Linked DNA regions of Prochlorococcus marinus subsp. pastoris str. CCMP1986. Each later gene encodes a partner of the first gene's protein in a complex. Links are inferred from orthologs where the notes say so. Each region holds a gene or a part of one and is shown in the gene's direction. Other genes may lie near its edges.

The links.
Region 2: the proteins of TX50_RS02180 (region 1) and lpdA are in contact, whole or in part, in a crystal structure (PDB 1EBD), measured with the Geobacillus stearothermophilus proteins. The link is inferred for Prochlorococcus marinus subsp. pastoris str. CCMP1986 from one-to-one orthologs. Residues at the interface, in WP_033016211.1 of Geobacillus stearothermophilus: Ile130, Ala131, Met132, Pro133, Arg136, Arg140, Glu141, Asn155, Arg157; in WP_049624544.1 of Geobacillus stearothermophilus: Pro340, Ser341, Asp344, Tyr345, Arg403, Asp406, Val408, Glu431, Ala432, Gly433, Asp438.

Annotation. Positions count from the first base shown.
Region 1 is NC_005072.1:379,450-388,122, forward strand. Bases 3,503-6,404 are described here. They hold TX50_RS02180 (dihydrolipoamide acetyltransferase family protein), read left to right. Parts: upstream 3,503-4,220; coding sequence 4,221-5,588; downstream 5,589-6,404. Other genes in these bases: TX50_RS02175 (hypothetical protein), read left to right, coding at 3,525-3,719; queA (tRNA preQ1(34) S-adenosylmethionine ribosyltransferase-isomerase QueA), read left to right, coding at 5,595-6,404. Outside these bases: lipoyl(octanoyl) transferase LipB, read left to right, coding at 1-277; TX50_RS02160 (AMP-binding protein), read left to right, coding at 308-2,233; TX50_RS02165 (YlqD family protein), read left to right, coding at 2,291-2,737; TX50_RS02170 (hypothetical protein), read right to left, coding at 2,852-3,163; more of queA, read left to right, coding at 6,405-6,719; cysK (cysteine synthase A), read right to left, coding at 6,722-7,708; TX50_RS02195 (PLP-dependent transferase), read right to left, coding at 7,793-8,673.
Region 2 is NC_005072.1:1,245,169-1,252,182, reverse strand. Bases 1,348-4,347 are described here. They hold lpdA (dihydrolipoyl dehydrogenase), read left to right. Parts: upstream 1,348-2,127; coding sequence 2,128-3,567; downstream 3,568-4,347. Other genes in these bases: trpC (indole-3-glycerol phosphate synthase TrpC), read left to right, coding at 3,580-4,347; TX50_RS06965 (TrmH family RNA methyltransferase), read left to right, coding at 1,348-2,131. In the rest of the region: murA (UDP-N-acetylglucosamine 1-carboxyvinyltransferase), read right to left, coding at 1-1,080; more of TX50_RS06965, read left to right, coding at 1,265-1,347; more of trpC, read left to right, coding at 4,348-4,467; TX50_RS06950 (hypothetical protein), read left to right, coding at 4,522-5,190; sodX (nickel-type superoxide dismutase maturation protease), read right to left, coding at 5,187-5,477; sodN (superoxide dismutase, Ni), read right to left, coding at 5,540-6,010; TX50_RS06935 (FKBP-type peptidyl-prolyl cis-trans isomerase), read right to left, coding at 6,085-6,657; TX50_RS06930 (apolipoprotein N-acyltransferase), read left to right, coding at 6,746-7,014. UniProt on the Escherichia coli protein: Lipoamide dehydrogenase is a component of the glycine cleavage system as well as of the alpha-ketoacid dehydrogenase complexes.

The DNA of each region.
Region 1 (8,673 bases):
TTGCTCTACTAAAGATGGATTTACAGGTGTGTGGATAGGAGAAAGGAAAATTGCTTCAATCGGTATTGGATGCAAACGGTGGGTAACAATTCATGGCTTCTCAATAAACGTTAACTGCAAATTAGAAAATTTTAATAAGATTGTTCCTTGCGGTATTAAGGGCTGCCAAATGGTAAATATGTCTGATTACAATAAAAATGTAGATATAAAAGAAGTTAAGAAAATTGTTAAAAAAATCATTCATGAAGAGTTTAATTTTAATTTTGTATCAGAATAGAAACTTAAAAGATTTGGAAATTTCATAAATATGAAAGAATTAGCATATTGGCCTGCAGCAAAATCTCTTTCAAAAAATGAAAAATTTACAAGTACAAGGAAAGATATAAATAATCTTGATCATGTTGATCAAATATGGGAATACTTAAAATTAAGATGTGGGAATACAATAGCTATTAATGATTTGAGAGGAAAAAATAAAGAAAAAATTTCCTATTCTGAGTTAGCTGATTTAATCACTAAAGTCTCTAATTCTTTTAAAAATTATGGATTAGTTAAAGGTGATGTTGTCACCTTAATATCTGAAAACTCACCAAGATGGTTAATAGCTGACCAAGGGTTGATGCGATTAGGAGCTATTAATGCTGTAAGAGGTATTAATTCACCTTCAGTAGAATTAGAGTACATAATTGAGCATTCTAATTCTGTTGGTCTAATTGTTCAATCTAAAGAAGTCTGGTTAAAATTAAATAAAAAAAATGAATTAAAAAAAAGATTCAAATTTATAATTAATCTGGAAGATGAACAATTTGAAGATCTAATAAATTGGCCTGAATTTATAAAAGCTGGAGAGGAAAATCTTTTAAAAAATAATAGTTTCGAAAAATATAATCATCAGATTAACGATATTGCCAGCATTCTCTATACATCAGGGACAACAGGTAAACCAAAAGGTGTTCCCTTAACACATGCAAACTTTTTACATCAAATCATTAATCTGGCCAATATCGCCGATCCAGAACCGGGAACTTCTGTCTTGAGTGTATTACCTATCTGGCATTCGTATGAAAGAAGTGCAGAATATTTCTTTTTTTCATGCGGGTGTACTCAATTTTATACAAATCCAAAATTCCTGAAAGATGATATTAAACAAGTTAAGCCAGTTGTTATGGCTACTGTCCCTAGGCTATGGGAGGCCATTCACGATGGCTTTTTCTTGGCTTTAAAAAAAATGCCTCCTAAAAAACAGAAAATTATAAAGATCTTGATAAAGAATAGTTCTATTTTTAAAAGAAATTTAAGAAAGATCAGAAATTTAGAAATTAATCAAGTAAGTTCCTTAGCAAAAATATCTTTGACAATATCTGTAATAGGAAGATTTTTTATACATAAGATATCTTCTACTTTTTTATGGCCAAGTATTTTGAAACAATTATGTGGAGAAAAACTAAAATTTCCAATCAATGGTGGGGGTGCTTTACCTGAGCACGTAGATTTGTTTTTTGAATCTTTAGGTATAGATGTTCTAGTCGGTTATGGATTAACAGAAACCAGTCCAGTACTCACTTGTAGAAGAAGAGAACTTAATGTTAGGGGATCTTCTGGACAACCATTGGCATTTACTGAAATTAAAATAATGAATGAAGAAAAAGATAAGATTTTGAAATTTAAAGAGATAGGCAAGATTCTTGTTAAAGGACCTCAAGTAATGAAAGGTTATTTGAATAATATTTCAGCTACTAAAGATGTTTTATCAAAAGATGGTTGGTTTGATACTGGAGATTTAGGTTTTCTTATTCCAAATGGATCTTTGGTTATAACAGGGCGAGCGAAGGATACGATAGTTCTTTCTAGTGGAGAAAATATAGAGCCAAATCCCCTTGAAACTGAGATTCTTAGTTCTGAATTTATTAATCAAGTTCAATTAGTAGGTCAAGATAAAAAATGTTTAACAGCACTTGTCGCTCCAAACATAGAATTAGTAGAAAATAAATTCTTTGAAAATGATATTTCCAAATTAAATTCGAATAAAAAAATTGGTTTGTTTTTTAAGTCGCAGATAAATAATTTGCTAAAAAATAGATTAGGAGCAAGATTTGAGGAACAGATATTAGAATGCTATTTTGTTGATGCTTTTACTTTAGAAAATGGTTTATTGACTCAAACTCTTAAGCAGAAAAGAAGAGAAATAGTTGATTTATATTCAACACATATAGAAGAAATGTATAAAAAATAAATTAAAAAAGAAAATCCTCTTTGATATCTCTATATTGAAAGGGTAAATTAATTTTTTATGGAAACTAAAAACTCTATATCCATCAAACGTTCAATAGCAATAAAAGCTATTGTTACCCCTACTTGGAAAGAAGATGCTGAGAAGGAATTAAGTAATGCGATTTCTGCAGTTGACCAACAATTATCACAACTTGAACAAGAAGGTCAACAAATAGTTAGTAATATAAGATCCCAGTCAGTAAATCCATTAGATCCAAGAGTTCAAGAGCAAGTTGGCCAAGTTCAGCAACAAGTTGGTGCGAAAAGAAACGAACTTGAAGAGCAAAAAAGAAATCTATTGCAACAACAAAGCCAAGTTCGTGATTTAAAAATGGATGAAATTGTTGATCAAGGTCAGGTTGATAGCTTTTGTGATGTTTCGGTTGGAGATAATCTTATTAAGAAGATGCAAGTTTCAATAACAGTTAAAGATGGGATAATTCAATCGATTAATAACAACGAATAAATTTAAAAGTTTAAATTCCTTTTTGAATGTAAATCATAGTTTCTTTGGGGCAAATTTTGTCATGCCTTCACTAAATTTTCGATCGCTTTTACTCTTTCAGAATCGCCTATAAGGTTATTGAATTTTAATTTTTTCTAAATTCCATTTATCAAATATTAGTTTCATTTCTCTTTCGTAGAATCTTACTTTCTTTGAGAAAGGTAGTTGTTGAATAATTATTCCAAAGGGGAATTTAAAAAAAGAAGAAACATAAACAATATAAAACTCGACAAATGAAGGTTTTGGTGGGAGAGGTAAATTTTTTAAATATGCCCAATCAATGCATGGTTTTAGTTGCTTATCACTAGCAGCAATATTTTTTTTACATCTCCAGTAAGAGAATAGATAAATGCCTATAAAAATCGGTAGTGGAAGAAGTCGCAACATTAAATATCAAGGATAATTTTTCTTCTCATTGATTCACACTTATATTTGATAATAAATGGATAGTTTTGTTTTTATGGAAATTCTGCTCATTGGATTATCACTAGGTCACATCAAAATTTGAGATTTGTTTTAATCATTTTGCCAGAAATTAAAATTTTGTCCTTTACTCTTTACCTTTAAATAAATCAACTTTGATATCAAAAGTAACCACTATTCCAATGCTTATTAGCAATAATCCAATCGCAATTTGAGCTGAAGGTAAAACCATATAAAACTTATTTGCATTCACCCTATCTAATCCATTCAAGTATCGATGAAAGATTTAGTAATATTAAATTAAAATAAAGCAGTACATTTCAACATGGCACGAGCAGAAAATGATCTTGATATCTATTATGCAGTAGGTAATGCGAATACTCAAAGACAAGAAAGTGAAATTGCAGCAATAATCAATAATAGGAATTCTGGAGGGTGGAAATTAATCTCAACATGTACCGCAATTGTGGATACTAAAAATCAATTTTCAAACCTTTATTTATTCTGGGAAAAGAAATAGTGTGTAAACACTACATTGAATTGAAATCTTTTCCATTCGATTAATAACATCAGAAACTCCTCATATACAAATTTCTGATCACTAAACACTCCGATTCTTAAGAATTGGGTGTTTTTTTAATGCAATTAAGTCTGAAGAGGTATAACTGTCATATGTGACAATTAAGTAATATTACTCACCCCCTTCCACGAAAAAGAAATATATGTAATAGTTTATTGTTGTGTGTAGGAGAGTTTTTACTGAAACAGTGGAAACAAGGAAACACTTGATTCGGTAAAACCAGAAAAAGACCTCTAGAAATAGGGGTCTTTTTTTGTGCAAATGATCTCTAATCCACCTGTAACTCGATATCCTTTTTATTACTTTCTTAATCTTCTATGGTTCCCTATAGAACCTGTTTTTGTATAATATGAATAACACGGATTTAGTGAGTCTGACGTAGAAAAGTGTAGACACTTTTGTAGACACCACCACCAGATCCCTTACTATAACTGATCTTGTATGTCTCACGAAATATTTATGCCAGCTCTTAGTTCTACTATGACTGAAGGCAAAATTGTTGAATGGTTAAAGAATCCTGGAGATAAAGTTGAAAGAGGAGAATCTGTTTTAGTTGTTGAATCAGATAAAGCTGATATGGATGTTGAATCTTTTCAAGATGGATATCTTGCTGCAGTACTAATGCCAGCTGGTAGTACTGCTCCAGTTGGTGAAACCATTGGACTTATTGTAGAGAATCAGGATGAGATAGCTTCTATACAAGAACAAAATAAAGGTAAACAGACTGAAGTATCAAGTGATGGTCAACTCGAATTACCAAATAATAAACCTGAAATAAAAGAAGAAAAGCAAAAAGAGGTGCCTCAAAATAATGAGCAGGAAGTCGAGATTAAAAGGGAAAAAGTGCTAATTACCTCTAATGAGATTCAATTTAACGCCTCTACTAGTAATAATTCTTCAAGAGTAATAGCATCTCCAAGGGCAAAAAAACTTGCTTCTACAATGGGAGTCGAATTAGCAAAAGTGCATGGATCAGGACCTCATGGAAGGATTCAGGCTGATGATGTATTGAAGGCAAATGGCCAACCTGTGTCTATTCCATGGATAGGAGAGGGAAGTTCTCCCGCCAGTATTTCTAGTCCTCATGTTCAAGCCGAAAGCAAGTCAGAGACATTAGGGAATAGTTTTGGAAACCCCGGGGAAACTGTACAATTTAATACTCTTCAAAAAGCTGTAAATAAGAATATGGAATCAAGTTTAAATGTTCCATGTTTTAGAGTTGGGTATTCAATTAATACTGATAAATTGGATAATTTTTACAAGAAAGTAAAGCAAAATGGAGTTACTATGACTGCGTTGTTAGTCAAGGCAGTTGCAAAGACACTTAAAAAACATCCCCAAGTTAATTCAAGCTTTTCAGAAAACGGAATTTCTTATCCAGAAAATATAAATATTGCTGTGGCTGTTGCTATGGAAGATGGAGGGTTGATAACTCCAGTATTAAAAGAACCTTGTAACACTGATTTATTTGAATTATCTAGAGAGTGGAAAGATCTTGTGAAAAGATCTAGAGCAAAACAATTAGAACCAGATGAATACTCAACAGGAACATTTACTTTGTCAAATTTAGGAATGTTTGGTGTTGACAGGTTTGATGCAATACTTCCACCAGGTACAGGTGCGATTTTAGCCATAGCATCATCGAAGCCAACAGTTGTTGCTAATAATGATGGCTCAATATCTGTTAAAAAAATAATGCAAGTAAACTTAACCGCTGATCATAGAGTAATTTATGGTGCTGATGGTGCATCATTCTTAAAAGACTTGTCTTCTCTCATTGAAAACGAGCCAGAAACACTTGTAGCCTAAATATAATTGAATTTTGAAATTCATAATGAAGAAATAGATCATAAGCTAGAAGCTTATGATTATATTCTTGATGAAACATTAATTGCTAATAAACCTTCTAAAGTAAGGCACGAATCTAGATTAATGATAGTTAGAGATAGTTCATTAGAAGAAGACTTTACAACAAATAAATATACAAAGAATCTCTTGGACGAACTTAGAAAGGGTGATTTGGTCGTTGTAAATGATACGAAGGTGATGAAAGCAAGGTTAAAGGTTGAATTAGAAAATGGGAAATTAGTCGAATTATTAGTTTTGGAGAAAGCAGATCAATCTACTTGGCTATGTTTAGCAAGGCCTGCTAAAAAGTTAAAAATAAACAGTCAATTAAATTTAAAATCATCCTTGGCAAAAGATATAAAATTGCATATTTCTGGGACTGATAAAGAAACTGGAGGAAGATTTATCAAGTTTCCAGAAAATATAAATGATCTAATTTCAATGAATAATCTCCTTGATATATATGGAGAAACTCCCCTCCCTCCATATATAAAAAGCGCCGAAGAAGAATCTTTTCATGAAAATAGTTATCAAACTGAGTATGCAAGTAATCCTGGAGCAGTTGCTGCTCCAACAGCAGGATTACATTTAAGTAAAAGTCTTATTTCAAATTTAAAAAAAAAAGGCATATTAGTTATGCCAATTACTTTGCATGTAGGTTATGGAACATTTAAGCCAATTGATCAAGAAGATTTATCTAATTTAAAACTTCATAAAGAGTGGGTCAGGGTTAGTAGTGAAGTCGTAGAAGAAATAAAAAGAGTAAAAAAAACGGACAGAAGAGTAATAGCTATTGGAACTACAAGTGTAAGAGCTCTTGAAAGTTGCTATTCGTATGAAATGGGAGACTTAATTCCTATAGATAAGTATGTTGATTTAGTAATTAAGCCAGGTTATAAATTCAAAGTAGTTGATGGATTATTAACTAATTTTCATCTTCCAAAGAGTTCATTATTACTACTAGTAAGCGCAATGATTGGTAGAGAAAGATTACTAAATCTTTATAAAAAAGCCATAAGAGAAAAATTTAGATTCTTCTCTTATGGCGATGCTATGTATATTTCACCAGATTCATTTCTGGTGAAAAAATAAATTTAAGCTTTAACTGGCTCCTCAATTATTCCATTTGGAACTTCGGTAAACATAATTGATGATAAATACCTCTCAGCTAAATCTGGTAAAACAACCACTATAGTTTTTCCTGCATATTCATCTTGCTCAGCTAATCTAACAGCAGCAGCAGCAGCAGCTCCACAAGATATTCCCACGAGAAGCCCCTCTTCTTTTGCCAATCTAAGAGCCATCTCGATTGATTCATCATTAGTAACCTGCTCAACTTTATCAACAATTGATAAATCAAGGTTTTTAGGAATAAATCCTGCGCCTATTCCTTGTATTTTGTGTGGTCCAGATTTAACTTCTTCGCCATTCATTGTCTGTGTAATAACAGGGCTATGTGATGGTTCTACTGCTACAGAAACAATATTCTTGCCCTTCTCTTGTTTGATGTATCTTGAAACTCCTGTAATTGTTCCACCTGTTCCAACCCCTGCAACAAAAACATCAATCTCACCATCGCAATCATCCCAAATTTCAGGCCCAGTTGTTTTGAAATGAATTTCTGGGTTTGCTGGATTATCAAATTGACCTGGCATGAAATATTTAGAGGGATTACTTTCTGCGATCTCTTTAGCTTTGGCAATTGCTCCTGGCATACCTTTAGAAGCCTCTGTTAAAACAATTTCGGCGCCCAATACTGCCATCACCCTTCTCCTCTCAATAGACATAGATTCTGGCATTGTAAGGACTAGTTTGTAACCTCTTGCTGAAGCTGTAAAAGCTAAGGCAATTCCAGTATTTCCAGAGGTAGGTTCAACGATAGTTTTGTCTTTTGTAAGTTTTCCGCTTTTCTCCGCATCCCATATCATGTTTGCACCAATCCTGCATTTAACACTATATGCAGGATTTCTACCTTCAATTTTTGCTAATACAGTAGCTTTAGCGTTTTTAGTAACTGATTTTAATTTTACTAATGGAGTGTTTCCAATAGCAAAGCTGTTGTCCTCATAAATTTTTGCCATTTATATGTTGAAAAATATATATTAATACTAACTATTATTTAATAAAAAGAGTACATAAGTTTTTATACGGTAAATACTAGGTATTTAAAAATTATTTAATGCTTCAGAAAAGGCTCTCCATAAGTGATCTTTATCTTCTAGTCCAACAGATACTCTAATAAGGTGCGAAGGAATGTTAAAACTTTCAACCCAATCTAATTCGTCATAATGAGCTAATAAAACATAAGGACATACAAGGGTAAATTTTGTACCTAAACTAGGTCCTTTTGATATTTGAAGAGAATCATAAAACTTTTTAGCTTTCTCAAGACCTCCTTTTAATTCAAACGATAATAAGCAACCATATCCCCCATCAGAAGTAAGTATGGAATTGAAATTAGGACAATTTTCGGGATGGAAAATATTTTTGATCTCTTTACGGTTTTCTAATCTTTTTTTTAATTCTAAACATGCTTTATTTTGCTCAAAAACTCTTTGTTTTACATCTCTACTAGCTTTTTCGAGTGAAACCATATCGCCATCTGAAAGCATTGGAAGGTTGACTTCATTTACGGCATTTCTAAACTGATCAATCCATCTGCTTTTTGGATTTAGTATTAGTGACCCAGCAAGAATATCCCCGCTACCGGAAAAGATTTTTGTTAGTGAAGTGAAAACGATATCTGCATGTTCTAAAGAATTTATATTTAAATTTGAACCAATAGTATCGTCAACTATCACAGGTATATTTAATTTATTAGCTATTTCTGAAATTTTTTTTATGTTCACACATTTGAGCATTGGATTACTTGGTAATTCAATTATCAAGGCTGCTGGATTTATTTTTATCATTTCTAATTCAATATCCTTGCAATTTTCTTCTGTTATTAACTTGGCTCCATGAAAGATATTCATTGGTAATTTAAGTACATCTACATATGGAAAACCAATTTGAAGTGTAGGTCTATCTGGAAATAATTTATATA
Region 2 (7,014 bases), 860 kb from region 1 along the record:
AGTTATAGAGCTTCCCATTTGATTTAAAAGATCAACATGATTCATTCTATTTTCAAAAATTGTTTCGGTGATCTTAGATCTCCCTTTTGCAATAGTCATTAGAGCCATAAATGGAGCCTGTAAGTCGGTAGGGAATCCTGGAAATGGAGCGGTTTTAATATCTACTGCTTTAATGTTATTACCTTTTATTGAAATCGAATTTCCTTTTATTATTATTTTACTACCACTTTCTTCTAGCTTATTTAATACTGCCTCTAAGTGATTTGGAATTACTGGAGAAACTGTAATTGAAGATGAAGTTGCAGCAGCAGCTATTAAAAAAGTTCCTGCTTCAATTCTATCTGGGATTACTTTATGAGTACAGCCATGAAGTTTATGTACTCCATCAATAATTATTTTTTCTTTACCAGAGTCATAAATTTTTGCTCCCATTTTATTTAACATCTGACATAAATCTTGAATTTCAGGCTCCCTTGCAGCATTCTCTATCACAGTCCTGCCTTCTGCTAAGGATGCCGCCATTATTAACGTTTCAGTAGCCCCAACACTTGGACAATTTAATCTGATATTTGCACCAAATAGTTTAGTTTTCTTCTTGACTAGTTTTGCTTTTACGACATCTCTGTCAATGATAATTTCTGCACCTAGTGCCCTTAGCCCGTTTATATGCTCGTTGATAGGTCTTTCACCAATATTGCACCCACCAGGTAAAGGTATTGAAGCCTCCCCAAATCTTGTTAATAATGCTCCAATACAAAAGAAACTAGCTCTTAATCCATTTACAAGTTCATATGGAAGTTCTTGTATAGATATATTCTTTGAATCAATTATTAATTGATGATCTTTATTATGTAATTTAACTCCTAAATTCTTAAGTATATTTCCCATCTTCTCAATATCAGTCAGAAGAGGAACATTATCTAATATGATTTTTTCGTCAGTTAGTAATGATGCCGCAAGTAATACTAAAGCAGAATTCTTTGCACCACTTATTTTTACCTTCCCTCTTAAGGTTTTTTGGCCAATAATCTTTAAATGTTGGGATTTAAGATATGACTTATTGTTGCTTACGCAAACCATTAAGAATTTTTTTATTGGTCTAATAATGACAAACTAAATATAGTAAGTCCACCCTGTGTAACGCGATGAATATTAATTAATACTAAAGGGTATAAATTTAAAAGGCTAAGAATTAAGATTTAAAAAAAATAATTGATCAAAATATTTAAGTTACTAAGATGTATTTAAAATAAAATTTATTTAAATTACTATAGAAAAATTTTTTCCAAAAATAACTAGTAAAAGTAATGCTTTAGTTAAAATATTTAGATCATTTAAAAAAGGATCTAATACAAAAGATAAAGATTATTTTTGCATTGAAGGTACTCATTTGATTGAAGAAATGCTGAAGTCTGGCAATCATCCTTCAAAAATTTTAACTACTGAAAAATGGCTTGATAAAAATGAGGATCTTTATCAAAAGATTGATCAATCATTAATAAATGTCGTATCAGAGGAAGTTTTAGCTTCAGCAGTATCTACAAAAAATCCTGATGGAGTAGCCGCCTTGGTAGAGATTTCATCAATACCTAATTTTGACTTTAATAATATTGAAGATGACTTTATTCTTGTCCTTGATAGGATTCAAGACCCCGGGAATATGGGGAACCTTTTTAGAACAGCTTTAGCTGCTGGTGTTAGTAAGATATTATTAGCAGGGGGAGCGCACCCCTTAGGTCAAAAGGTATTACGAGCATCTAGTGGATCTGTTTTTCATCTCCCATTTAAAAGATTTGATGGAGGTGAAGAAGAAATAATTAATTCTTTATTGTCATCATTAGATCAATTTTCAAAAAACGGGTTTCAAATAATTTCTACAAGTAGCCATAATAAAAATCTTTATAAATCTCAAAAACCATATTGGGAAATTGATTGGTCTAAACCAACCGCTCTTATATTGGGCAATGAAGGAAATGGTATTCATAAAAGAATTCAAGAAGCTTTTAATGAAACAATTACTATTCCGCATAGTGAGCTTGTAGAATCATTGAATGTGGCTTGTGTTGCAGTTCCATTATTACTTGAACGAAAAAGAGTCACATATACTTCTACTTCAAGAATACAAAAGTGACTGATACAAATTTTGACTTTGATTTGATAGTAATTGGTGCAGGATATGGAGGATTTGATGCCGCCAAACATGCTGCAGAAAAAGGTCTTAAAGTTGCCATCATAGAGTCTGGAGATATGGGAGGTACTTGCGTAAATAAAGGATGCGTACCTTCAAAAGCTCTTTTAGCAGCAAGTGGAAAAGTTAGAGAAATAGCCAATTACGAACATCTAGCAAAGTTTGGTATTCATGCTTCCCCTGTTAGATTCGAAAGATCAAAAATTGCTGATCACGCCAATAATTTAGTATCAAACGTTAGAGAAAATTTAACAAAAACCCTCAAAAGAAGTGGAGTTGAAATTATTTTAGGATTTGGAAGACTTGAAGGTAATCAGAAAGTAGGAGTAAGAGACAACAATGGAATTGATAGGATCTTTACATGTAAAAATATAGTTCTTGCGACAGGTTCTTCTCCCTTTGTGCCTCCTGGAATAACTTTAGACAATAGAACAGTTTTCACAAGTGATGAAGCAGTAAAACTTGAGTGGCTCCCGAGATGGATAGCCATTATTGGAAGTGGATATATAGGTTTAGAATTCGCTGATGTATATACCGCTCTAGGTTGCGAAGTGACCATCATTGAGGCTTTGGAAAATATAATGCCCACCTTTGATCCGGATATTACAAAAATAGCCAAGAAAAATCTTATTCAATCAAGAGATATTGATACAAAATCTAATGTGTTTGCGACTAAAATTACCCCTGGATGCCCTGTAAAGATAGAGCTAACGGATGCAAAATCAAAAGAAATTGTAGAAAACTTAGAAGTTGATGGCGTTCTTGTGGCTACTGGGAGGAGTCCTAATAGTAAAAATCTTAATCTTGATTCAGTTGGTATAGAAACTATAAAAGGTTACATTCCTATTGATGATCAAATGAGAGTTTTAAATGGTGAAAAAATAATACCTAATGTTTGGGCCGTTGGTGACGTTACTGGCAAACTTATGCTTGCCCATACAGCAGCAGCTCAAGGAACAATTGCTGTTGAAAATATATGTGGTGAGAATATCGAAATCAATTATGGGAGTATTCCAGCTGCAACATTTACTCATCCTGAGATAAGTTCAGTTGGCTTATCTGAAACTGATGCTAAAGAAATAGCTAGCAAAGAGGGTTTTACTTTAGGAGTTGTGAAGAGCTATTTTAAAGCTAATTCCAAGGCATTAGCAGAATTAGAAAGCGATGGAATTCTTAAGTTACTTTTCAATAAAGACAGTGGAAAAGTATTAGGTGCCCATATCTTTGGGATGCATGCAGCTGATTTGATTCAAGAAATTGCAAATGCAATCTCTAGAAACCAAGATGTAATGCAACTATCTACTGAAGTACATACTCACCCTACCCTTAGTGAAGTAGTTGAGGTCGCTTATAAACAGGCAGCTTCTCAAGTTAAATAAATTGATTTGTTTATGGAAATACGACGTAGGCCACCAAATCCAACAGTCAGGGTAGAAAATTTAGAATATGCTGTTCCTCATAGAGAGGCAAAAGCAAAAAATATTCTTGAGGAAATTGTTTGGTACAAAGATACTGAAATCAAAAATTTTAAGAAAATAGTCTCCCTTGAAGATTTAATAAAAAAACTTGATAAACTTTCTCCACCAAAAGATTTTTTTCAAAGTATTTTGCATTCCAAAATTAAACCGGGAGTGATTGCTGAGATTAAAAAAGCTAGCCCTAGTAAAGGTGTTATTAGAGAAGATTTTAAACCAAAAGAAATTGCTTCTTGTTATGAAAAGTCTGGTGCCTCATGTATCTCGGTATTGACTGATAAAAGGTTTTTTCAAGGAAGTTATGAAATACTTCAAGATGTCAGAACAGCAACTAATCTGCCTTTGCTCTGCAAAGATTTTATTATTTCTGCTTATCAAATATATAAAGCGAGAGTATCTGGTGCTGATGCAATATTATTAATTGCTGCGATCTTAAGCGATGATGATTTATTTTATTTGAAGAAAATTGCAGATAATTTAAAGATGAGTGTTTTAGTTGAAGTTCATGATGGTCAAGAACTTGAAAGAATATTGAGTTTGAAATCATTTAATTTAATAGGAATAAATAATAGAAACTTGAAGACTTTTAAAACTGATCTAAAAACATCAATAAGAATAATGAGTAAATATTCGGATATATTTTCAAAACATAATATTGTTCCTATTAGTGAATCTGGAATAAATAACTCTGATGATTTAAAAACTCTCAATTCGATTGGAATAAAGGGGGTTTTAATTGGCGAACGGTTTATGAGGGAAAGTGATATTGAAAACTCTTTTAAGAAATTATTTAACTCAATTTAATTAAAGCTGGATATTTATGCTATAAAACTGAGTATTGTTAAGTTGTATTTATCAATGCAGGTTGTAATATTAACTGGAATTCTTGCTGGATTTATTCATGTGGTAAGTGGCGCTGATCATCTGATTGCAATGGCCCCATCATCGATTACGAGTCCAAAAATTGCAGCGAGAAATAGTATCTCATGGGGCTTGGGGCACTCTTCAGGAATAATATTTTTAGCCTTTCTAGCAATTTTTATAAAAGATATTACCCCTTTAAGTAAATTTTCTATTTTCGCTGAATTTTTAGTTGGAATTTCTCTTCTTATTGTTGGATTCTTTGCGATAAGAAATTCTTTACATCTAAACCTTCACTCTCACTCTCATCAACATAATGGTGTAGCTCATCATCATTTGCATTTTCATAGTGAAGATCAAAAAAAACATAATAAGCATTCTCATGCATTGACAGGACTAGGATTACTTCATGGTTTAGCAGGTGGCTCACATTTTCTCGCAGTTCTTCCAGCATTAGCTTTACCTCTTCCTAATGCATTTGCTTATTTAATTTCATATTTGAGTGGTTCTTTAGCAAGTATGGTTTTGTTTACTTGCCTAATCTCTGTAACAACTTTAAATGCAGGTCAAAAATTTATTAGAAGGTTAATAGCTTTTGCGGGTGGATTATCTTTTTCTATGGGTTTGTTTTGGGTCCAAAAAAGTACTTCTCTATTTTTGACCTAGAATATTTTTTTAATTTTTGAAGTAACTATTCCAATTACTTTTTCATTATTAATTAATCCAAATTTATTGCTATCATTGCTGTATTCAATATTATCCCCTAAAACTTCTATACTATTTTTACCTACAATTTTTACTCTTTTAATTAACCTAATATTTTTAAGAGGATGATAGATAATTACTATTTGACCAGCTTTCAAAAGTGATTTTTTTTTTATATATTTTTTAAAAAAAACCATGTCACCTTCTTTTAAAGTAGGCAACATGGATTGACCTTTGACGGTTGCTATTTTTCTTAGCCCAAAAAAAAAGGCAATTAAATCGTAAAAACTTTTAAAAATAATTGAACTAGCTAGCTTTTTACAAAAGCATCACTTCTGCCTTTTGATTCCCAGAAGATGTTATGTATCTTTTCTACATAACTCATTAATTCTTCGGCTTGAGCAAGATCAATATTCACTTTACAAGCACTACATAATTTCGCTGCTTTCCAGATTGTTTCATGTAAATCTGGATAAGTTTCTAAGTGAACGGGTTTAAAGTAATCTGTCCATAAGATTAGAATTTCTTTCTTAGTTTCTTTAGCCTGTTCTTCTTTAACTGCTACAAATCTAGAAAACGTATTACTGTAAGCAGCCCAATCTGCTGAGTCTGTACTTGAAGGAGGATTAAGCGCAATTAGCTTCTTTGTCATTGCTAATACTGCTTCAGCAGCGACTCTTGTAGAGGCAGGGTCGTAAACACCACAAGGACCATCACAGTGAGCATGAACTTCCAATGTAGATTTTTTATTTAAAAGAGAATTGACTAATTTAGTTAACATTCGTTTTTTTATATTTGAATATATCTTACTTGTAGATTAACTAAATTGAAAAGTTTTAGTTGTTATTTCTTACTTTAATTGACTTTCAATAATTCAACTTCAAAAATTAAAGTTGCATTTGCAGGAATTACATTTCCTGCTCCTCTTGATCCGTATCCTAGCTCAGGAGGAATTGTTAATTTTCTTTTTCCACCAACTTTCATTCCGGCTACTCCTTCATCCCAACCCTTGATTACTCTCCCTGCACCTAATGGGAAACTGAATGGCCCTCTGCCAATACTGGTATCAAATTGGGTTCCGTCTTCTAGTGTTCCTGTATAGTTTACAGAAACTGTTTGCCCAGAATTTGCTTCATCTCCTTCTCCATTAATTATATCTACAATAATTAAACCACTATCTGTAGTTCTAGAATTGCTTTCTTCTTGTGTTTCTTCTGCCATAGCGAAAAGTATTGGGTTTGGATCTGATGGATCTAATTCAAATATATTGGTATTTGAAACATTAGATGATTTTGCAATAGGTGTTTTATTTACGAATTCAGTTTTTGATTCAGCTGCATTAACAACTTGAGGGGAGTTAAATTGACTAAACAGAGTTAATGAAAGGCAAAATACAAAAATCGTAAAACTAATTAAAACTTCTTTCACTTAATTTTAAAAGTCACTATTTCAATTCTACAGAAGAAGGTACAATAATATATCTTTTAAAAAGAATTAATTTAGAAATTTTATATTATTGATTAATACTCAAAATAAAAAGTTTAATAAGTATTTTGTTCCATGCTTAGGTGGCATTTTTGGAGGAATTGCCACATCTACGCATTTTTGGCTGCTTTTTATGCCATTATCCTTATTTATTTTATGGAGTAGAAGTGATAAAAAATTAGCAAACTTTCTTTGGGGGTTTTTCTTTATTTTAGTAAGTCATTCTTGGCTTTATGAACTTCACCCATTGACCTGGTTAGGTTTTTCGTGGATATCAAGTTTAATTATTTCTATTTCAAT